Prosthecobacter dejongeii: one gene and its partner. The protein of the gene in region 1 interacts with the protein of each later gene in a pairwise test. Links are inferred from orthologs where the notes say so. Each region holds a gene or a part of one and is shown on either strand. Other genes may lie near its edges. The genes, in order: ileS and HNQ64_RS11830.

Region 1 (3,604 bases):
CACAATTGCTGCAAAAGCTGCACGAACGGCATCGTCAAGGCGGGCACCAGTGTGAAGGATGTGACTGTCACGGCCGAGGGCGAAACGGTCACCATCGTTTCCAAGTCCAAGGCGAACGCTAAGAAGGCGGTCGAAGCGATCCTGGAAGCGGGTTATTATGGAAAATCTTCAGAAGAAACGGCCGCCTCTGCTGCTGCTAGTCCCAAGATGGGGAAAAAACTGACCGAGGCTAAAGTCACCGGAGCCCACCTGTGCTGTCAGAAATGTGTGAATGCCATGACTGAGGCTGTCAAAAGCGTTCCTGGGGTCAAGGAATACACCATCGAAAACAAGGCCGACACCTTCACGGTGAAGGGCGAATTTACAGAGGCGGATCTGATCGCTTCCATGAACAAGGCTGGTTTTCACGGTACTGTGAAATGAAGCTTCCCGGGCTTTGGCCCTTTGTTTGAATGTTTCGAAATCTCCGGTCGCCATCGCGGTGATCGGAGATTTTTTCTTGTTGTGCATCTCTAGAAGCCGGAGCGCATCCCTCTCTTGCCCTACGCGCCCCCATGGTCTAGGCTCTGCGCCCTTTTCCCGAATCCATGAGCGCCGAGCCTGCCCCTGCTAAGAACTACAAAGACACCGTCCTGCTGCCGAAGACTGACTTCCCCATGAAGGCGGATCTCGTCGCACGGGAGCCGCAGCGCCTGGCCAAGTGGCAGGAAGGCCAGCTCTACCAGCGCATCCAGGCTCAGAGCAAGGGAAAGCCCACCTTCATCCTGCATGATGGCCCGCCCTTCGCCAATGGCGACGTGCACATGGGCACCGCGCTGAACAAGATCCTGAAGGACCTCATCGTGAAGTCCAAAACGATGGCGGGTTTCCATGCCCCCTTCGTTCCAGGTTGGGATTGCCACGGGCTGCCCATCGAGTTCAAGGTCGTCAAACAGGCTGCAGGCCTGACCCCGGTGGAAGTGCGCCAGCGTTCTGAGGCGGAGGCCCGGAAGTACATTGATATCCAGCGCAACAGCTTCAAGCGCCTGGGCGTTTTTGGTGATTGGGAGAATCCTTACCTCACTCTGGCTCCCGATTATGAGGCCGGCATCCTGCGCACTTTTGGCAAGGCGGTGGAGCAAAAGCTGGTCTATCGCATGAAGCGTCCTGTGCTGTGGAGCTACGGTGCCCAGACCGCACTCGCTGAAGCTGAGGTGGAGTACAAGGAAAAGGTGAGTCCAGCGGTGTTTGTGAAGTTTGCTCTGCCTTCCGGTTCTGCCTTGGTTATCTGGACCACGACGCCCTGGACCCTCCCGGCCAACCTTGCCATCGCCCTGCATCCAGAGTTTGATTACACCGCTGGTACTTTTGTGCATGACAGTGGTCGCACGGAGCGGCTCACCATCGCTACGTCCCGTGTGGAAGCTTTCACCGCCAGCACCGGCTTCAAGCTGGATGCCACGCAGTCCATCACAAAGCTGAAGGGTAAGGATTTGGCTGGAAGCGAAGCTCAGCATCCTTTCCTGCCGCGCACGTCGAAGGTGATCAATACGCTCTTCGTGACGGATGATACGGGTACTGGCGCGGTTCACATCGCCCCCGGCCACGGTGCGGATGACTATCAAGCTGGGCGCGAGCACGGGCTGGAGATTCTTTCCCCGGTGGATGGCGATGGCAAATACACCGCTGAGTGCGGACTGCCCGAGTTCGTCGGCAAGCATGTCTTCCAGAGCAATGAAGGCATCATCGCCATTTTGGAAGAGAAAGGCGCACTGCTGGGTAACGAAAAGTATGTCCACCAGTACCCGCACTGCTGGCGCTCCAAAACGCCGATCATCTATCGTGCGGTCGAGCAATTTTTCATCAAGATCGACGACATCCGCGCTCGTGCTTTGGCGGAGATTGATAAAGTCGCCTGGCTGCCTGCCTGGGGGCGGAATCGCATTTATGGCACCGTGGAAAGCCGCCCAGACTGGTGCATCAGCCGCCAGCGTACCTGGGGTGTGCCGCTGCCGGTTTTTTATCAGGCCGATGGCACCATCATCATGGAAACCGCCATCATCGGCAAGGTGGCCGACATCGTGGCGAAGCAAGGCACCAATCTCTGGTTTGAAAAAGACGATGCCTGGTGGGCGGAAGCCGTGGGCCTGCCTGCGGATACGAAGCGTGGCAATGACACGCTGGACGTCTGGATTGACTCCGGCTGCAGCCACGTCTCCGTGCTGGACCAGCATCCGGAGCTCCACGCCCCTGCCGACATGTACATCGAGGCCACGGACCAGCATCGCGGCTGGTTCCAGAGCAGTCTCATGATGAGCATCGTCGCCCGCAATGCGGCTCCTTATAAGAGCGTCATCACTCACGGCTTCGTGGTGGATACCAGCGGCAAAAAAATCAGCAAGAGCGACCAGGGTGCTGCGGGCAAGAGCGCCAAGCCGATGACGGCCGACCACTATTACAACACCTACGGAGCTGACATGGTGCGTCTCTGGGTGGCCAGTGTGGACTACCAGAACGAAGTGCCTTTCTCCGAAGATCTCTTCAAGCAAAACAGCGAAAACTATCGCCGCATCCGCAACACGTTGCGTGTCTTGTTAGGCAATCTTCATGATGAGCCCAAGGACCTCGCGCCAGCCGCAGCCGATTACACTTTGATTGATCGCTGGATCCTGGAGCGCCTGCATACCCTGACCAAGGACTGTGTAGATGCCTATGCGGCCTATGACTTCCGCAAGGTCTTCACCCTGGTGAACCAGTTCATCACGGGTGATCTCAGCTCCCTCTACATTGATATCACCAAGGACCGGATGTACTGCGATGCGGCCAACAGCCCGCGCCGCCGCGCCACCCAGGCCTCCATCCGTGAGATCACGGAGACGCTCTGCCGTCTCCTGGCCCCCATCCTGGCCTTCACTGCGGATGAAGCCTGGGAACACCTGGGCCATGCCGATAGCCTGCACCTGGAAGTCTTCCCCCAGCCCAACCCGGCCTTTGCCCCCAGCGATGCCGCCACGGCGGTGGACCAGCTTCTCCAGGCCCGTGCCGTCATCCAGCAGGCCATCGAAAAAGCCCGTCAGGAGAAGAAGATCGGGTCCAACCTCGAGGCCACCGTTTCCCTGACGCTTCCTTCCAAAGGCTTCGATCACTCCGTCTTTGGTGATCTCGGCACCCTCCAGGAATTCTTCATCCTCAGCGACCTGAAGATCTCCCAAGGCACTGACCTAACTGCAAGTGTGGAAGTCTGCTCCAACCCCAAATGCGCCCGCTGCTGGAAACTGCTGCCGGATGTGGGGACCAACGACGCGCACCCGACGCTTTGCGGTCGGTGCGCTGAGGCGGTGGGATGATGGGCAGCAATGTTAATGATGGCTCGTGAGAGTACGCGTTCTTGGAGCGCGGACCTCCGAGTCCGCAGCGGGTGGATGCGGAGCGGGGCTGAAAGGTTGTTTGGCTTGTCGAGGCGTTGGGGGAAGCTCAGGATGTGGGGTGTGGCGAGGTGCTGCGGGTTTGGAAACCCGCGCTCCGTTAGGCTTTCGGAGCGCGGACCTCCGAGTCCGCAGCGGGTGAAGGCAAAGGGGGATGCGGAGTGGGGCTGAAAGGTTGTTTGGCTTGTCGAGGCGTTGGG
Region 2 (3,232 bases), on another replicon or contig:
TGGTCCACGCGGAACTGCACGAGCTGGCCGTTCTGCATCTCGGTGACGTAGGCGGTGCGGCCATCGGGACCGCCGAAGCAGATGTTTGATGGATTGCTGCCCGGCAGGGTGATCTCCCGCAGGATGTCGCCCTTGGGCGAAAGCTTCACCACGGTGCCTTTGCCATGGCGGGTGATGTAGAGATTCCCCTTCACATCCAGACGCATGCCATCAAAGCCAAAGTCGGGAAACTCCCTGAGCAATCGTTTGTTATTCAGCGATCCATCTGACTCAATGCTGAAGGCCCAGACCTTCCGCTGCACGCTCTCATTCACATACAGCGTCTTGCCATCTGGGCTGACGTCAATGCCATTCGTGGTGCCCATGTCCGGGGCGACTTTGGTGAACTTGCCCTCGCGGCTGATGCGCCAGATCTGCCCGGTGCCGGCCTTCCAGTTCGGGTCGCTGGCGTAGAAGCTGCCGTCATCCAAAATGGCGAGGTCATTGGGCTGGTTCAGCGTCGGCTCATGGGCCCAGACGATGGTCTCGCCGGTCTGGCGGTTCACCTTTAAAATGTTGTGGCCGGTGTAGTCGGCCACGTAGAGAAAGCCGTCGGGCCCGAGGCGGATGCCATTGGCGGTGCTGCCAGTGGGCAGGTTCACAAACAGGGCCGCCTTCCCCTGCGGGCTGGTTTTGCCCAGGGTGTGCTCGCCACCGAATTTCACGCAGTAGATGTTGCCCGCTTCATCGCAGGCGGGGCCTTCGATGCCATCGGTGAACAGGCCCTTTTCCGTCAGCGGGCTGGCTTGAAACAGGGCCTCCTCCGCAGCGAAGGTGGGGCCGGACAGGAGGACGAGCACGGTGAGGAATGGGCGGAGCATGACGGGATAAACCAACGCCGCAAAGATGAGGGTTTCTCTCACTCCATGATTGTCATTTTCAAAGGGACCCTTCAGCATCGGCAATAACCCTGTACCCCACCGACCCCACGCATGAGACTTCTTTCCCGTTATCTCGGCCTCGGCCTCCTCATCGCGCTGGCAGGCTGCGGCCAGCCGGAGGCCCCGGCACCCACACGCGGCACCATCGGTGCATCCTTGCTGACTCTGGACAATCCTTTCTTCAAAGTCATCGGCGATAATCTGGCCGCCGAAGGGCGCAAGCAGGGCTACGAGGTCATCGTGGTGAGCGGTGATAAGGACGTGGCCAAGCAGAGCAACCAGGTGAAGGATTTCATCGTGAAAAAGGTGAGCGCCATCGTGCTGAGCCCCTGTGATTCCAAGTCCATCGTGCCGGTGATTCAGGAGGCGAATGCGGCGGGCATCCCCGTCTTCACCGTGGATGTGCCCTGCAATGAACCGGGCGTGAAACTGGTGACGCAGATCGCCACGGACAACTATGGCGGTGGGAAAGAGGCGGGCGCGGCGATGATCGAGGCCCTGGGCGGCCAGGGCGGCAAGGTGGCCGTGCTGCACCTGAAGCAGGTGGAGTCCTGCCAGCTACGTGTGAAGGGATTCCGCGAAGTCATTGACGCGCACAATGCCAGCGGCAAACCGAAGATTGACATCGTGGCGGAGCTGGAAAGCGGCGGTGCCAAGGACCTGGGCTACAAGGCGGCAGAGGACACTCTGCAGGCCCATGCGGACCTGCGCGGCATCTTTGCCATCAATGATCCCGCTGCCCTGGGCGCACGCGCCGCACTGGAAAAGGCGGGCAAGGAAAAGCAGGTGGTCATCATCGGATTCGACGGGCAGCCGGAGGGCAAGCAAGCCATCAAGGACGGCAAGATCTACGCGGACCCCATCCAATTCCCTGACAAAATGGGCGTGCAGTTGGTGCAGTCCATCATGACGTGGTCACGCGGGCTGCCACAGTCGCCGCAGATCCTCATCCCCACGCAGCTCTACCGCCAGGCAGACGCGCAGCAGGACCCTGAACTGAAGTAACCCCCTTTCCTTTTTTCCCAGCTATGAAACGTCCCCTGCTCCTCCTGCTGTCCGACCACGGCATGATCCTCGTGCTGGCCGCGCTGTGCGCCTTCTTCAGCCTAGTCACGCTGACGGACCAGTCCGTGACGGGCGAGGCAGCAGTGGCACAAGTGGTGGAGGAAGTGAAGGCCGGGCAAACGGTCATGGTTGTGGTTAGGCCATCTGCCGACGACTCCGCCTATGCGGATGCGGTGGCCACGCAAGTGACGTCGGCGGGTGCGACGGTGGCGGCCGTGGTGAAGGGTGCGCCAGCCGATGTGCGGGCCGCACTGGAAAAGCAGGCCGCCACCGGAGCGAAGGTGAATGCCATCATCGGCACGGAGGAAACCGTGCGCTGGCTGGTGCTGGAGGAACTGGCCAAGGACTTCGCCCCGCTGGGGTCCCCACGCGTAGTGAAACCCGACAGCTATCGCTGGCCCAATTTTCTCAAAGGCGACAACCTCCTGAACATCGCCAACCAGATCGCTGTGATCGCCATCATCGCCATCGGCATGACGATGGTCATCATCACGGCTGGCATTGATCTCTCCGTGGGCAGCCTGCTGGCACTCGCTGCTGTGCTGGTCTCCTGGTCCATCCGAGAAAAAGCGGGCGCACTGGAGGCGGGCACGGGCGGCATGGTGCTGGCCAGTGCCGTGGCCATCCTGGCCTGCGGTCTGGCGGGCGGCTTCTCCGGGCTGATGATCACACGTTTTAGCATCCCGCCGTTCATCGTCACCCTGGCCATGATGCTGGTGACTAGCGGCTTTGCCTACACGCTAGCGGAGGGGCAGTCCATCTATCAGATCCCGGACACGTTTGTCTGGTTAGGCCGTGGGGCCGATGTACTGGGCATCCCGAATGCGGTGCTGCTGATGCTGCTGCTCTACGTCGCCGCGCATCTGGTGATGACGCAGATGCGCATGGGCCGTTACCTGTATGCCGTGGGCGGCAACCGCGAGGCCGCGCACATCTCCGGCGTGCCGGTGGACCGAGTGCTGATGTTTGCCTATGTGGCCAGCGGCCTGCTGGCGGGCCTGGGCGGCGTGGTGATGGCGTCGCAACTCAAAAGCGGATCCCCCACCTACGGAGGTATGTATGAGCTGTACGTCATCGCCTCTGTGGTGGTGGGTGGCACCAGCCTCAGCGGTGGCAAAGGCAGCATGGTCGGCACACTCACGGGTGCTTTCATCATTGCCGTGATCCAAAACGGCATGAACCTGACCAACGTGGAAAGCTACACGCAGAAGGTCGTTCTCGGGGCCGTGATCCTGGGGGCCGTGCTG

What was found.
Region 2: the proteins of ileS (region 1) and HNQ64_RS11830 interact in binary tests that used the Escherichia coli proteins (3 or more experiments, as listed by UniProt). The link is inferred for Prosthecobacter dejongeii from one-to-one orthologs.

Annotation. Positions count from the first base shown.
Region 1 is NZ_JACHIF010000010.1:152,270-155,873, reverse strand. What follows is about bases 239-3,526. They hold ileS (isoleucine--tRNA ligase), read left to right. Parts: upstream 239-587; coding sequence 588-3,326; downstream 3,327-3,526. Other genes in these bases: HNQ64_RS20050 (cation transporter), read left to right, coding at 239-423. Also shown: more of HNQ64_RS20050, read left to right, coding at 1-238. UniProt on the Escherichia coli protein: Catalyzes the attachment of isoleucine to tRNA(Ile). As IleRS can inadvertently accommodate and process structurally similar amino acids such as valine, to avoid such errors it has two additional distinct tRNA(Ile)-dependent editing activities.
Region 2 is NZ_JACHIF010000004.1:310,575-313,806, reverse strand. The notes cover bases 33-2,948. They hold HNQ64_RS11830 (substrate-binding domain-containing protein), read left to right. Parts: upstream 33-971; coding sequence 972-1,925; downstream 1,926-2,948. Other genes in these bases: HNQ64_RS11825 (ABC transporter permease), read left to right, coding at 1,949-2,948; HNQ64_RS11835 (SMP-30/gluconolactonase/LRE family protein), read right to left, coding at 33-938. Also shown: more of HNQ64_RS11835, read right to left, coding at 1-32; more of HNQ64_RS11825, read left to right, coding at 2,949-3,232. UniProt on the Escherichia coli protein: Part of the ABC transporter complex RbsABC involved in ribose import. Binds ribose. Also serves as the primary chemoreceptor for chemotaxis.